Regions from separate parts of the Knoellia sp. 3-2P3 genome, predicted to be linked through region 2. Evidence: riboswitches for the same ligand, from Rfam matches in the RefSeq annotation. Region 2 holds a riboswitch; each other region holds the start of a gene.
The links. Region 2 has a riboswitch for S-adenosylmethionine ahead of P0Y31_RS09200 (bifunctional o-acetylhomoserine/o-acetylserine sulfhydrylase). Riboswitches for the same ligand answer to the same signal wherever they lie in the genome.
Positions count from the first base shown of each region.

Region 1: another riboswitch for S-adenosylmethionine. It lies ahead of P0Y31_RS10680 (aminotransferase class V-fold PLP-dependent enzyme); the one in region 2 lies ahead of P0Y31_RS09200 (bifunctional o-acetylhomoserine/o-acetylserine sulfhydrylase).
Region 3: another riboswitch for S-adenosylmethionine. It lies ahead of P0Y31_RS04545 (cyclic-phosphate processing receiver domain-containing protein); the one in region 2 lies ahead of P0Y31_RS09200 (bifunctional o-acetylhomoserine/o-acetylserine sulfhydrylase).

Region 1 is NZ_JARGZE010000003.1:109,082-114,061, reverse strand. It holds gene P0Y31_RS10690 (hypothetical protein) at 1-132, opposite strand, end outside; gene P0Y31_RS10685 (helix-turn-helix domain-containing protein) at 209-1,165, opposite strand; gene P0Y31_RS10680 (aminotransferase class V-fold PLP-dependent enzyme) at 1,551-2,951, opposite strand; SAM riboswitch class IV at 2,994-3,106, opposite strand; gene P0Y31_RS10675 (DNA translocase FtsK) at 3,613-4,980, shown strand, end outside.
Region 2 is NZ_JARGZE010000002.1:788,520-793,499, forward strand. It holds gene P0Y31_RS09190 (multicopper oxidase domain-containing protein) at 1-444, shown strand, start outside; gene P0Y31_RS09195 (histidine phosphatase family protein) at 452-1,063, shown strand; gene P0Y31_RS09200 (bifunctional o-acetylhomoserine/o-acetylserine sulfhydrylase) at 1,197-2,519, opposite strand; SAM riboswitch class IV at 2,688-2,802, opposite strand; gene P0Y31_RS09205 (hypothetical protein) at 4,145-4,663, shown strand; gene P0Y31_RS09210 (alpha/beta hydrolase) at 4,668-4,980, opposite strand, start outside.
Region 3 is NZ_JARGZE010000001.1:946,001-950,980, reverse strand. It holds tRNA gene P0Y31_RS04565 (tRNA-Lys) at 1-45, shown strand, start outside; gene P0Y31_RS04560 (DUF4304 domain-containing protein) at 99-776, shown strand; gene P0Y31_RS04555 (GYD domain-containing protein) at 912-1,232, opposite strand; gene P0Y31_RS04550 (class I SAM-dependent methyltransferase) at 1,432-2,190, opposite strand; SAM riboswitch class IV at 2,291-2,400, shown strand; gene P0Y31_RS04545 (cyclic-phosphate processing receiver domain-containing protein) at 2,440-2,859, shown strand; gene P0Y31_RS04540 (alpha/beta fold hydrolase) at 2,828-3,619, opposite strand; gene P0Y31_RS04535 (hypothetical protein) at 3,708-4,622, shown strand; gene P0Y31_RS04530 (response regulator transcription factor) at 4,636-4,980, opposite strand, start outside.

The DNA of each region.
Region 1 (4,980 bases), on a different contig from region 2:
CGTCCGCTCGAAGGGGAGCGCCACGCCGGAGCCAGGGCCCGGGCCCAGGGCGGCCTCGAGGGTCGCCAGTGCCTGGGGCACCCGGTCGCCGTGCCGGGTGCTGCGCTTCTGGTCAGCGGTCAGGACGAACATGCATGAAGCCTAGGGCATTAATAGCGACAAATGAAGGCTGATGACTTCATTGGCGTGGATTCAGCAGCCGCGCCTGTCAGCCCGTGCAACGGAACGTGCGGCGGTAGGCCTGGGGCGTGGTGCCGACCTGACGGGTGAAGTGGTGGCGCAGGATGGCGGCCGTGCCCAGTCCGGTGCGGCCGGCGACCTGCTCCACGGAGGCGTCGGTGTCCTCGAGGAGGCGCCGGGCGAGCAGCACCCGCTGGGCGGTCACCCAGGCGTGCGGTGTCGCGCCCGTCTCGGCCCGGAACCGGCGCGCGAAGGTCCGCTCCGACATCATGGCCCGCCGCGCCAGCGTCTCGACCGAGAGGTCCTCGGCGAGGTTCTCGGTGGCCCACTCGAGCACCGGCTGGAGGGAGTCGGCCTCGATCGCGGGAAGTGGGGCCTCGACGTACTGGCGCTGACCGCCGTCGCGCTGGGGAGGAACGACCATGCGGCGCGCGATCGCGGAGGCCACGGTCGCGCCCAGCTCCCTGCGCACGAGGTGGAGGGTCGCGTCGATGCCCGCGGCGGTGCCGGCCGAGGTGATGATGTTGCCGTCCTCGACGAAGAGCACGTCCAGCACCACGTCCACGGCGGGGAACTCCTCGGCCAGCTCGTTGGTGTTCATCCAGTGCGTCGTGGCACGCCTGCCGTCGAGCAGCCCGGCCTTGGCCAGGGTGAAGGCGCCGCTGCACAGCGACATGACCCAGGCGCCCCGCTTGTCGGCTGCCCGCAGCTGCTCGACGAGGGGCTCGGGGACGGGGGCCTGTCGCGGCCGCGACGCCGGCACGACGATGAGGTCGGCCTCGGCCAGCCTGTCGAAGCCGTGCTGGGCCGTGAGGGTGAAGCCCATCTCGGTCGGGACCGGCTGTCCCGGCTGCTCGCTGCAGACCGCGAAGTCGAAGGGCGGCACGCCCTGGTCGGTGCGGTCGAGGCCGAAGACCTCGCAGGCGACGGAGAACTCGAACGGGGAGACCGTGTTGACCAGGGGTACGGCCACGTTGTGCAGCATGCCGACAGCGTGACACAGCAGATGGCGGAAAATCTACGGGAGATGGCATTTCTGCCACTCGTGGCGGCAATCAGGTTGGGCGCACGATTTCTGCCATGGGCTTCTTCATCGTTCTCGCCATTCTCGTCACCATCGCGATCCTCGCCCCGATCTACGGGGTCGACACCAGGTTCGACCGCGACCAGTACCCGCGCTGGTCCTGACCTCTTCCGCCCCCGGCCCGCCACGAGCCCCCACGTGCCGTGAGATCCCAGCTCTCGCGTGAAGAGTGCTGTCTTTGCGCGAGGGGTGGGATCTCGCACCACGGTGAGGCGCCGCCCGGCTCGTCCACGACCAGCATCCGCGCTGGTCCTGACCCGGGCTCACCCCTCGACCTGCTCCCGCCTCACCAGGGGCGGGGGAGGCTGAGGTCGCGGGGGTCGGACACCGGCGTCCAGCCCTCAGGGCCGCGCTCGTACTCGAAGGCGGGTCCCCGGGCTGCCAGCGACGCCACGGCCGACAGCAGCCGGTCCACGTGCTCGGCGGTGTTGGCCAGCCCGACGCTGGCGCGGACCGCGCTCGCCGGGCCGGCGGCATACGGGTCGTCGAGCAGGGCGTCCACCAGGAGGTGGGCGCAGAACTTGCCGTCCCGCACGCCGATCCCGTGCTCGGCGGAGAGGGCTGCCGACACGAGCGAGGAGTCCAGGCCGTCGACCGTGAACGCCACCACGGGCACCCGCGCGTGGTCGGGGCCGAAGATCGAGTAGGTCTGCACGCCGTCGATGGCGGCCAGGCCGTCGGCCAGCCACCGGCCCAGGGCGCTCTCGTGCGCCTCGACGGCCTCGCGGTGCTCGGCCAGCGTCGAGCACGCCGCGGCCAGCGCAACCGCGCCGATCACGTTGGGGGAGCCGGCCTCGTGGCGTGCCGCCCCCCGGTGCCACGTCGTGCCCCGCTCGGTGACCGAGGCGGTCGCGCCGCCGCCGGCGAGGTACGGAGCGGCCTGGTCGAGCCAGTCGCCCGGCCCCGCGAGCACGCCGGCGCCGAACGGCGCGTAGAGCTTGTGCCCGGAGAAGGCGACGTAGTCCACCCCGAGCGCCTCGAGGTCGATGGGGCGGTGCGGGGCGAGCTGCGCGGCGTCGAGGGCCACCCGGGCGAAGTGCTGGTGGGCGACGTCGGCGAGCTCGCGCACGGGCCAGACCTCGCCGGTGACGTTGGAGGCCCCGCACAGCACCACCAGGCGGTGGCGGGCGGTGGAGCGCTCGAGCGCGCTCGACAGGAGCACGCGCGCATCGTCGAGGCTGCCGGGGACCGGCAGGCGGGTGGTGCGGCCCGCCCACGGCAGGAGCGTGGCGTGGTGCTCGGCCTCGAAGACGAAGACCTCCGTGCCCCGGGGAAGGGCGCGGGCGAGCAGGTTGAACGAGTCGGTGGTGTTGCGGGTGAAGACGACCTCGTCGCCCTCACGCGCACCGACGAAGCGCCGGACCTCCTCCCGGGCCGCCTCGTACCACCGGCTCGTCACGCGCGAGGCATACCCGTTGCCCCGGTGCACGGACGAGTAGGTGCGCAGGGCGGTGTCGACGGCCTGCTTGACCGAGACGAGAGCCGGTGTGGAGGCGGCGTGGTCGAGGTTGGCGTAGTCGACCACGGTGCGGTGCAGGGTCGGCACGCCGAGGTCGGCCGAGACCACCGCGGGCACCGGACCCGCGGCCGCGGGCTCGCCGGGCACGGGCCGCAGGTGGCGACGGTGGTGGGCCTGCCCGGTGTGGGTCTCGGGGGCTCGGTTGCGGCTGGTGCTGGCGATGGACACGGCGTGCTCCTGGGGTCCGGTGGACCCGGGGGAGTGGCCGCGGGTCCGCGCTTGCCACCTGCGGGCGCAGGCGACCCGGTCGTCACCCGGAGCACCCCACCGCGGAGGAGGGTTGCTGGCCAGCAAGCCGGGGCTGCGCGCTGGCACTCATGACCTTGGCGGGAACGGTAGCGAGCGACGTCCCCGCGGCGCCACCACGCCGTCGGTGATTCCCGCCATCTGAGACCCGGCCCGGCTCCTGGAGGGAGCATCCGGCCGTGGCGGGGGCGAGGTGGCCAGGTCTGCCTGCGTCGACGCTCCCGCCAGAGCGTCGACGCAGGCCCCGCCAGACGCACCCTCAGGGTGGCACGTCCCCGCCGCCGCTGGGGCCCTGACCTGCGGAAATGGCCGAATCACGACAGTCGGGTCAACCGTTCGGAGGATGCCGTCACGGGCAAGAAACCGCTCGGTGTGGCGCGTGTGACGCGTGTTTCCGCAGAGGCGATCGCGTACCGTGCGGAGCATGGCGACACGTCCGTCCACCTCCGCGCGCTCTTCGACGAGTCGCAGCACGTCCACGCGCCCGGCCAACCGCAAGCCCGCCACCAGGAAGGCGGCCCCGCGCGGGCAGGCCAAGGGCGGCGGCCTGCCGCTGCCGCTGCGCGCGATCCGGGGGACGTGGATGGGCATGGCGCACGTCGCCGGCGGCGCGGTGCGCCGGGTCGGCCACAGCGCCCGTGACCTCGAGCCCGAGCACCGCCGCGACGGCTTCGGGTTCGCCCTCATCGGCCTGGCCATCGTCGTCGCCGCGCGCGAGTGGTGGGCGTTCGAGGGCGTCGTCGGCGACGTCGTCCACGCCGTGGTCGCCGGCACGTTCGGCCGGGTCGCGTATGCCGTGCCGCTCGCCCTGCTCTTCCTCGGCCTGCGCCTGCTCCGGGCGCCGGACGAGTCCACCGCCAACTCCCGGATCGGCATCGGCCTCGGAGCCCTGTCCTTCGCGGCCTCCGGCCTCGTGCACGTCGCCAAGGGCATCCCGCAGCCGCCGGACGGCGCCGACCCCATGCGTGACGCGGGCGGCATCATCGGCTTCCTGGCCTCGAGCCCCCTCGAGGCCGCGGTCAGCGTCTACGGCACGGTGCCGATCCTCCTGATGCTCGGCTTCTTCGGGCTGCTCGTGCTGAGCGCGACGCCGGTCCACATGATCCCCGAGCGGCTCGCCGAGCTGCGCGACCACCTGCTGCACCGCGGCGCACCCGTCGAGGAGCCCGAGGAGGAGAAGCCCAAGCGGCAGCGACGCAAGATCGGCCCCGACGCCGACGGCAACCTCGACGGCGACATGCCCTTCGAGCAGGCCGCCGTCGTCGCACCCGACGGCAAGCGCCTGCGGCCCGGCCAGAAGCGTCCCACCGCCCCGGGCGTGCTCGCCCCCACCGCGGCCAAGGAGCCCGGCGGCGCCGCCACCAGCCCAGCCGTCGACGTCAAGCCGGCCCTCGAGGCCCCGCCGACCACCCCGCTGCCGCAGCGCGTGGAGCAGCTCGCCCTCGCCGGCGACATCACCTACACGCTGCCGGACAACGCCATCCTCGAGCCGGGCTCGCCGCACAAGACGCGCAGCGCCGCCAACGACCGGGTCGTCGAGTCGCTGACGCAGGTGCTCGACCAGTTCGACATCGACGCCCAGGTCACCGGCTTCACCCGTGGCCCGACGGTCACCCGCTACGAGGTCGAGCTCGGCCCCGGCATCAAGGTCGAGCGGGTCACCGCGCTGTCGAAGAACATCGCGTATGCCGTGGCCTCGGCCGACGTGCGCATCCTCAGCCCCATCCCGGGCAAGTCGGCGATCGGCATCGAGATCCCCAACGCCGACCGCGAGAAGGTGTCGCTCGGCGACGTGCTGCGCAGCCAGGCGGCCCGTGGCAACGAGCACCCGATGGTCATGGGCGTCGGCAAGGACGTCGAGGGCGGCTACGTCATCGCCAACCTCGCGAAGATGCCCCACCTGCTCGTCGCGGGCGCCACCGGCGCCGGCAAGTCGAGCTTCGTCAACTCG
Region 2 (4,980 bases):
CCGCAGGTCGAGCGCGAGTACCTGATCGTGCAGTCCGAGCTGTACCTCGGTGACCAGGGCGAGACCGCCGACCCGGCCAAGGTCGCTGCCGAGAGACCGGATGCGGTGGTGTTCAACGGCTTTGCCAACCAGTACGACCACGACGAGCTCACGGCGCGGGTCGGCGAGCGGGTGCGCTTGTGGGTGTTCGACGCCGGGCCGAACCGCCCGAGCTCCTTCCACGTCGTGGGAGGCCAGTTCGACACCGTGTTCAGCGAGGGCGCCTACGCCCTGAGGCGTGGCCAACGGGGCAGCATCGGGGGTGCGCAGGCGCTCGCGCTGCAACCCGCACAGGGCGGGTTCGTCGAGCTCGAGGCCACCGAGGCGGGCCACTACCCGTTCGTCTCGCACATCATGGTGGACGCGGAGCGAGGCGCCCACGGCATACTGCGAGTCACGCGTTAGGAGAGACATGGCCGATCTGCAGTGCCCTGCCCGGATCATCCTGGCCCGCCACGGCGACGCCGCCACCCCGGACGGCGGTGGCCCGAGGTTGCTCACGCCGACGGGCGTCAACCAGTCCGAGCAGCTCGCGGAGCGGGTCTTCGAGATGCGCGTGGCCGCACTGTGGGCGAGCACCATGGAGCGGGCCCAGCAGACGGCCTCGGTCGTCAGCGAACGCCTGGGCCTGCCGGTCGTGTCCGACGACCGCCTGCGCGAGCTCATCAACGACGAGCGCTGGACGCCCCCGCTGTGCGACAAGGACGAGCCGGGCGACGTCTACGCGGCCTGGCTCGAGGGTGACCTCGACGGCACCATCTTCGGGGAGACGGGACACGACGTCATCGCCCGGCTGCGCGACGTGGTGGAGGAGGTCGCCGACCTGTTCCGCGGCGAGTCCGTCCTGCTGGTGTCGCACGGCGGCATCATCGAGCTCGGGCTGAGCCACCTGTGCCGCAACGTGACGGCCTCGTTCGTCGACCGCCACCCGCTCGGCAACGGTGAGGCCGTCGAGGTGGAGGTGGACTCGTCGGGCTGGGTGTGCACGAGCTGGGCCGGAAAGCCCCTGCCCCTCCTTCTCTAGCAAGGATTCTCGTCTCGTCCGGGTACTCGCGGCATGCCCGGGACAGACCCGTGGGGCTGGGTGGCGACGCGCGCTCGGTCCCAGCCCCACGGCATACCCCTGCTTGTCCCCCTGCTCGTCCCCTGATCCCCCGTCAGGCGTTCTTGGCGGCGGTGAAGCCCTGCTCGAGGTCGGCGATGATGTCGTCGATGTGCTCGATGCCCACGGCGAGGCGAACGAGGCCGGGCGTCACGCCGGCGGCGAGGCGGTCCTCGTCAGGTCCCTGTGAGTGGGTCGTGGACGCCGGGTGGATCGCCAGCGATCGGACGTCGCCGATGTTGGCCACGTGGCTGTGCAGCGTGAGGGCCTCGACGAAGCGCTTACCCGCCTCCAGGCCACCCTTGATCTCGAAGGCGAGCACGGCGCCGGCACCCTTGGGGGCGTAGGTCTTTGCCTTGGCGTAGCTCTCGTGCTCGGGCAGTGAGGCCCACACGACACGCTCGACCTGGTCGTTGGCCTGGAGGAACCTCGCGACCTGGTGCGTGTTCTCGAGGTGTCGGTCGAGGCGAAGGCTGAGCGTCTCGATGCCCTGCGCGATGAGGAAGGCGTTGAACGGGGAGATGGCCGCACCGAGGTCGCGCAGCAGCTGCACCCGTGCCTTGAGGATGAAGGCGAGGTTGGCCCCGAGCGCGCTGCCGACCCCGAGGTCCCGCGCGAACACCAGCCCGTGGTAGCTCTCCTCGGGGGTGTTGTAGTTGGGGAACTTCTCGGGATCCCTGCCGTAGTCGAAGGTGCCACCGTCGACGATGACCCCTGCGATCGAGGTGCCATGTCCCCCAAGGTATTTCGTAGCGGAGTGCACGACCACGTCGGCGCCCCACTCGAGCGGGCGGATGAGGTAGGGCGTGGCGATCGTGTTGTCGACGACGAGGGGGACGCCGTTGTCGTGGGCGACCTCGGCCACGGCCTGGATGTCGAGCACCTCGGACTTGGGGTTCGAGATGGTCTCGGCGAAGAACAGCTTGGTGTTGGGCCGCACCGCTGCCTTCCAGGACTCGACGTCGTTGGGGTCGTCGACGAAGGTCACCTGCAGCCCGAACTTCGGCAGCGTGTGCTTGAGCAGGTTGAAGGTGCCGCCGTAGAGGCTTGGGCTGGCGACGACGTGGTCGCCGGCTTCGGCGATGTTGAGGATCGCGAGGGTCTCGGCGGCCTGGCCCGAGGCCACGAGGAGCGCGCCGACACCGCCCTCGAGCGAGGCGATGCGCTGCTCCACCGCGTCCTGCGTCGGGTTCATGATGCGGGTGTAGATGTTGCCGAACTCCTTGAGCGCAAAGAGGTTCGCAGCGTGGTCGGTGTCCTTGAAGACGTAGGACGTGGTCTGGTAGATCGGCAGCGCGCGGGCGCCGGTGGCCGAGTCCGGCTCCTGGCCGACGTGGATCTGCCGGGTCTCGAAGGACCAGTTCGGGGTGTCGCTCATCAGTGGTGTCCTCTCACATCAAGTTCGGTATGCCGTGTGCACGAGTCGGGGCTTTGGGCCCGAGACGCCCGTCGGGCGTGCGGTCGTCGAACGTGCCGGAGCCCTTGGGGGCGTCACCGACGGCGGTGATGAGCACCGTCGGTGACGGTGCGGGACACGTGATGAGGTCTCCCGCGCTTGCGATCGACGTCACGCCGATCGCCAGGTCTTCACCCGGGGCACCCCACCGCGGTTGGAGGGTTGCCGGCCAGCGAGCCGGGGCTTGGCGCTGACACTCATGACCTGCCGTGATGATAGGCATAACTGTCTGAAGCGGTGCACGCCTGTCTCTCATGCCGGACGGCGGAATCCGGTGGCGCGAGGGCTCCAGGGGGCGCAGACTCCACGTGGGGACACCTCACAGGGGATGCAGAGGGGCCGGCCCCACAGCGGACCGGCCCCCTCTGCACTTGACGTCGGCTCGGACGTGACCCGAAGCCGCCCCCACTCGTTGGCCCAGGTGGGAGCGAGTCGGCGAGGACTCGGCTGTGGAAAGACCAAATGGTCCAAATGCGACAGATCCGTAGACTCGGCTCCACAGTGCTGTGAAGGGCAGTGCCTCCAAGGGTCGAGATGGGGAGAGTTTTGGCCGGATACGCGAGAGCCACAGTCTTCGGTGTTGGGGTTGCCGCGGCGCTTGCGCTGGCGGGTTGCAGTGACGGTGCCGGCGCGCAAACGGGGCCTGCCTCTTCGGGACCGTCGAGCAGCGCGACAACGAGCGCGACGGTGTCCAGCTCGGCCACGACGTCTCCGCCCTCGCCCACTGTCGCCGTCAGCATCCCCGCCGCCGCGCGTCAGCACACTGAGGAAGGCGCCAAAGCCTTCGCCGAGTTCTACACCCTTGAGATGGATCGGGCCACAGTGTCCGCTGATGCCACGCGACTCAAATCGCTTTCGCTCCCTAGTTGCACCGCGTGCAAGGGGGTAACTGATGTGGTCGAGGGATACCGGAGCCGCGGTGAACGCCAAGAGAAGCCATCAGTCGTCGTGGACTTGGTGCAGGTTCGTTCCTACTCGGAAACAGGCGCTTGGATAGAGGTGCTCGTAGAAGAGAAGGCTCACCGCGTCGTCAATAGGAGTGGGCAGGTGATCTCAACGTCTCAGGGCACACGCATCAACTTCCGACACAAGGTCACCTGGGTCAACGGAACATGGATGGTGGCTGATTCGGAGATCATCCAATGAGTCCCCGACCGCGGAGAAGGTTCCTAACCCTATTGGCTTGCGTGACTTTGGCACATGCAGTCTCGATCCCAGCGGCGTCTGGGGATCCTGCGCCGGTAGTGACGGACAAGTTCGTCGGAGCCTATGGCAAGCAGGGGAAGGTGAAGAGTAGCGCCCCGAAGGCCCCGGACGAGCCTGCGGTGGACTCCGCATCGAGTGGCAAGAGTGCCTTCAACTACAGGCTCACTCTCGCTTGCGGGTATGACCGCCTCACCGGGGTTGATGGCAGCGATGACGTCACGAACTGTCGGTACGCATTGATCGCCTGCCAGTACCGGAATCCGCCGTCCGATCAACCCCTCTACTATCTGTGGCGACAGTACGCCGACGACGCGGATGCCCCATGGCAGTTCGTTCGCGACATGTGCGGGACCGAGGCCGCCCCTGCCGCTGCTGCGCCCCCGCCCATCCCCACGATGGGGCAGATTCAAGAGGCGTTCCGGCGACTTCCCTTCTCCAAGCCCACGGTTCGCATCGAGCCCAAGGGCAACGTCACCCTGGTCAACCTCCCGACCTACTACGAGGCGACCTGGCCGAGTGACAGCGGCCTGCAACCCGGCGAGGTCAGCAAGCCCGTCCAGCTCCTGTCCTGGTCGGTGGAGTTCAAGATCGACTCACAGTCCTACAACTTCCACTACGGCGACGGCTCCTCCTCCGGCACCGTGAAGGAAGCTGGCGGCGGCTACCCCGACGGCAGCGTCAAGCACACCTACACCCAGCCGATCGAGGGCGCGCAGGTCCGCGTCGACTCACGACTGACCGGCCAGTTCCGCGTGAACGGCGGCGCCTGGATCGACATCGACACCGTCGCAGACCTGCAGAACGAGCCCGTCACCACGCTCGAGGTCCGTGAAGCCAAGGCGCGCCTGTACACCAGCTGAGGATTCAGGGGAGCGTAAGCGGTGCCCCGGTACGCAGGGCGATGACGACGTCGTGGATCGCTCGGGTGACGGCTGCGGCGTGGACTGGGTCCTCCACAAAGCCAGCGTGGGTCGCCCCTGGGACGACGCGATGGAGGCTGTTGGTGGACAGCGTGACTGTCTGGCTCTGGTCAGCCATCCACCCCTTGGAGTTCCCGCGTTCGGCCGTCAGGACGATCAATGGCTTCGCATCGAGGCTGCGCAGGCTTCCCGCCTCAGCCGCGGATCGACTTGCGACGCCGTACTCATCGAGGACTCCGGCCATTTCCTTCGCGGTG
Region 3 (4,980 bases), on a different contig from region 2:
GGACTTTTAATCCGTAGGTTGTGGGTTCGAGCCCCACGGGGCCCACGAACACGCAGGTCAGAAATCCGCCGGAGAGCTTCCATGCCAGACTGCCTCCCGTGTTGGCCAAGGAGGCGCTGAAGGGGGCACTGAGAACAGAGTTCGGCCCCCTCCTCCGCAGCCTTGGCTTTCGAGGCGCATTTCCGACGTGGCGGCTTCAGCAGGGCGACGACGTGGCGGTAGTCGACATCCAGCCAGGCCGGTACAACGAAGGTGACTTCGGCGACTTCTACGTCAACCTGGCCATCGTTCCGGCCGCCTGGTGGGCATGGACTCATGAGTGCGCTGGTGACACCCCGTGGGGCAGCGACAGCCCGAAGGGCAGGGCTCGCGAGTGGGATGGCTTGTACCGGGCCCGTTCAGCACCCGATGACGGCCAAGGCAGATCCGACGCCGGTTGGCCCCTTGATGGAGTCGAGGAGGCGGCGACGGTTGCGGCTCGGATGACCTCGGCCCTCCCTGGCGCACTCGATCCTCTGCTGGAGCTCCTTCGGCCTGGCCGGCTCCTCGATGCCATGCACTCAGGACTCATTGATGACCAGACGCCCCTCAACGACCGCCCTGGCATGAGAGACATCGTGCGCGCGGTGCTCCTGACGGAGGTCGGCGGAACGGAGCTGCAGGAGGCGTGCCAGCGCTTGGACAGCTGGGCAGGTCATGACTTCGCTGAGCTGCCGTTGGCGACCGCTTCGTGGGCACGCCGCCGGGGCGCTTCGCTCGGCGGTTCTGCACCCTGATCACTCAGCGGGCCCAACCAAGGTCGCACCCCAGCCTCCCCTTCGCGGCAGGTCGCCGCTTCGGACCGTCGAACCGGCCCCTTTTATCGACACTGCAGCCGGCCGCGGCTGCTCCTTGTCGCCCGGGCTCCCAGGTCACTGGCCCGGGGGCGTGTAGTCGACCCTCTGCTCGGTCGCCTCGTCAACCTCCTCAGGAGTCATCAGGACGACGGTCCGGACATGGGCCAGCCCGCTGGAGTTCACGGCCAGGGCGACAGCAGCCGCGGCCTTGTTGTCGGGCAGCTCGCAGAGGGTGAACACGTCGTCCTCCCCGAAGGCGAAGTCGAAGGTCACCATGCGTCCGCCCAGGTCAGAGGCGAGCTTCTGCACGACGGCCGCCCGGGCACTGCCGCCCTTGGCCAGGACTCCCTTGGCTCCAGCACTGTCGTACCGCGCGATGATCATGTAGCGGCTCATGTGGTCCTCCTCCAGGTCGCCACGGATGGGAGCCACGCTTCAGCCAGCACACCTGCGCAACAACCCCCATCGTGGTGAGCGCCGGGTGAACCGGGACCACGCGAAAGCGAGCGTGTCGAGCACGCGGATAGGACGGCCCGATGACAGGAGATGCCGCCGGTCGCCACGACCGCGCCCGGGCATGCAGGCGGCGCACCCGTCAGGAAGACGTAGAAGGACGCCGAAAGAGCGCCACCTGCAGGAAGCCGTGCGAGAAGGTCGGCTCGTCGTGGGTGTGGCCGGGCGGCATGAGCCGGGCGTCCACCAGTTCCAGCCAGGAGAACATCTCCGCCAGCTCATCCAGCGTGTACCCGACCCCGCCCTCGAGGTGCCCCTGGAGCAGCAGGTCCTTGTCCGACGCCGTGCTCCCCATCTCCCCGGCCATGAACGTGCAGATGCCGTACACGCCGTCCGGCGCCAGGGCGGCAGACAGAGCCTCCATGTAGGAGATCCGCCGGTGCGGTGCAAGGTGGTGGAAGCAGCCCGAGTCGTAGACGAAGTCGAAGGGCCCGCCAGCCACCGGCTCGCGCACGAAGTCCACGCGCCGGTAGTCGGGCCCCGACCCCAAAGCCACCGAACCGGCGGCACCCGACCTCTCCATCCGCGACCGAGCCGTCTCCACGGCATACGGGGAGATGTCGATGCCGGTGACGGTGAACCCCTGAGCTGCCAGCCACGTGCTGTTGCGCCCCAAGCCGCACCCGACGTCCAGGGCGGATGCCCCATGTCCACCCGGCAGCAGGGCCTCCGCCTGCCAGGCAGGCAGCGCGGCGTCGGGAAGCTCGGAGGTGAGCGGGTGCCCCTCTCGCTGGAACAGCCCGTCCCAGAACGCCGCAGCCGCGTCGCTGGTCCGCTCGGCGCCGTCGGCATAGAGACTGTCGAGCAGCTCCATCAGCTGGCCGTAGGTGGTCACGCGCACCGGGGTTCCTCCTGCCTCAGACGACTCGCAGAGTCTGACACGCGGTGGCCCGGCCCCGACGAAAAAAGCCCTCTCGGCGCTCTCTCCTACAGTGGAAGCAGCTCAGGAGAGGCAACGAAAGGCACCTGGCTTGTTGCCCGGCAACCTCCACCGCGGAGGTGCCCCAGGGGAAGAGCAGACCGTGCCGAACCCGGCCGGTAACAGGGGATTCCGCCGCGAGCCAAGGGATCCCCGTCACCAGGAGGTCCTGTGCCATCCAGCCACGCATCCGCCCAGCCGTCCGGCGACCACCCCGGCGGCCGCCGACGGCCGCTGACCGTGCTCGTCGACGACACGCGCGACTTCAAGGACGGCCGGCCGGCGCTGAAGGCTCGCACCTCCGAGGAGGCGCTCGCCCTCCTCCGCCGGCTCGCCGACACCCCCATCGACGACCTCTGGATCGACTACGACCTCAGCCTCGGCGACACGGCCCAACCCGTTGTAGACCACCTCGTCGAGCTGGCCGCAGCGGGCAGCCCCCAACCGGTCGCCACCATCCGCGTGCACAGCTCCAACATCCGCCACGGGCACCGGATCTGCGCCGAGCTCGTCGCCGCGGGCTATCCCGCGAGGCGCAGTTACGCCGCGAACATGTGGATCAGGGTGCGGTGGCAGGCGCCGCCGCGCTGACCACGGCGGCGACCTCCTCGGGGTGGGTGAAGAGGTTGTTGTGCGAACCCGGCAGCACCTCCACCCGTGCCGACGGACTCCCCGCGGCCGCAGCGACATCGGCCATCCACTGTTGTGGAGCAAAGGAATCCGCCTCACCGGCGGTCAGCACGAGCGGCACCTCGAGGTCGCGCACCCGCAGCTCCGGGCGGTCGCGCCTCCCCGACTCCACCATGCGGAAGACGTCGGTGCGCACCGTGGCGATGTTCTTCGCCACGACCAGCTCGGCGGGGCTGTCCTTGCGGTATGCCGTGGCCGCGCCTCGCAGCAGCCCCGGCCACGAGCGGTGCTCGGGCCGGAAGGTCAGCCCCGCCAGCACCAGGGACAGGTCGGGGCGGTCGAGCTGGAGGCGCAGGGCTGCACCGAGGGCGACCTGGGCGCCGGTCGAGTGCCCCACCACGACAAGGGGACAGGCGAGATCGGCCTCCCTGATCCAGCGCGCTGCGGCCTCGCCCATCGGCCCGACCACCGGTGGCACCCTCAGCCGGGGACGCCGCCACGCCAGCAGGTCGAGCACGACACAGCGCAGCCCGCGCCGGGCCATCACCTCGACGGTCGGCCGGGTGTAGCGCGGCAGCCCCAGGCCGGGCAGGAGCACCACCGTCGCGCGCGGCGCCGTCACCGGGGCGACCTCGATCGCCTGCACCCAGGCCGCGCCCACCCGGCTCCAGGTCTCCCGCTTCCGGGTCTCGCCCTCGGGGGGCGCGGTCGCTTCACTCATTGCCGGCCAGCGTAGGTGTGACCAGCGCCGTCCACCTCTTCAGCGCGGGTCGACGGAACTCCTGTAGTGCGCCCGACGTCCAACCGGCATGCCGCGCCGGACCACCGTGTTCACCGCCGTCGCCCTCCTCGCGGTGAGCCTCGCCACCGCGTGCGGCTCCAGCAACGGGGATGGCGCTCCGGCAGGCGATGCCTCCGCCCTCTTCGACCGGCGCGCCCGAGAGGTGGCGGCCGTCTGGACGGAGGGTGACCTCCTCGAGCGGTGGCGCACCAGCATCGTCCCCGCACAGGGCCTCACCATCGAGCCCGACTGGACCCCGCGTGAGACCCTCAAGGCCGCGTTCTACGGGGGCTGGGTGCGCACCGCCACCGCCCTGCCCACCACGCCGGGCACCGGGCAGGTGCGCGACCCGGACGGCTCGACCGTCGAGGTCGACACCCTCGACGCGCAGGCAACCTACGACGCGATGCTGAACCCCCGCTCGGGCCCCTGCCCCACCCCGGCATCCGGCACCGGCTGCGACTGGGTCACCATCACCGGCGCGCGAGCCGTCAGGACCACCCTCGCCACGGCCAGGGGCCCGGCGCAGGTGCCGGCGTGGGCATTCACCGTGCAGGGCCTGTCCGATCCGGTGGTGAGGGTCGCAATCGAGGATGTAGCCGAGCCGGGCGACTTCGAGCCGGGCAACCTCTCCGAGACCCCCACCGACGGCAGGCGCCGCCTGCTCTACGGACAGGACGTCGTCTCGCACACCGCCGACTCCCTCACGGTGACGCTCGGCAGCGGCGACTGCGACACCGAGCGAAGAGAACACGTGCTCGAGACCGACGAGGTCGTCGTGGTCGGCGGGACGGCCCTCGCCCCACCGCCGGACCAGGCCTGCAACGCGATGCTGCGCCTCGAGGAGGTCACCGTGCCGCTGAGGACCGAACTGGGCGACCGTCCGGTGCTCGACGCCGCCTCAGGTCGGCCACTCCTTCCCAAGGTCCTGCCGGACCGGTGACGCGGCGGGACCTCTAGAGGCCCAGGCCCGCCTCCCTCGCACGCACGATCGCCTCGGCCCGGTCGGCCACGTGCAGCTTCGCGAAGATGTTGGAGACGTTGTTGCGCACCGTCTTCGGCGACAGGAACAGCGTCGAGGCGATCTGGGCGTTGGGCCTCCCGGCGGCGACCAGCTCGAGGATCTCCCGCTCCCGTGCCGTCAGCTGCGGGAAGGCCTGCTCGGCAGCGGATCCCACCGCCGGCCCCGCGGCGAAGAAGTCGGCGATGCGACGGGCGACGGCCGGGCCGAAGATCGCCTCGCCTCCCGCCACGGCGGTCACGGCGCGCGTGATCTCGGCCTGGTTGGCGCCCTTGAGCAG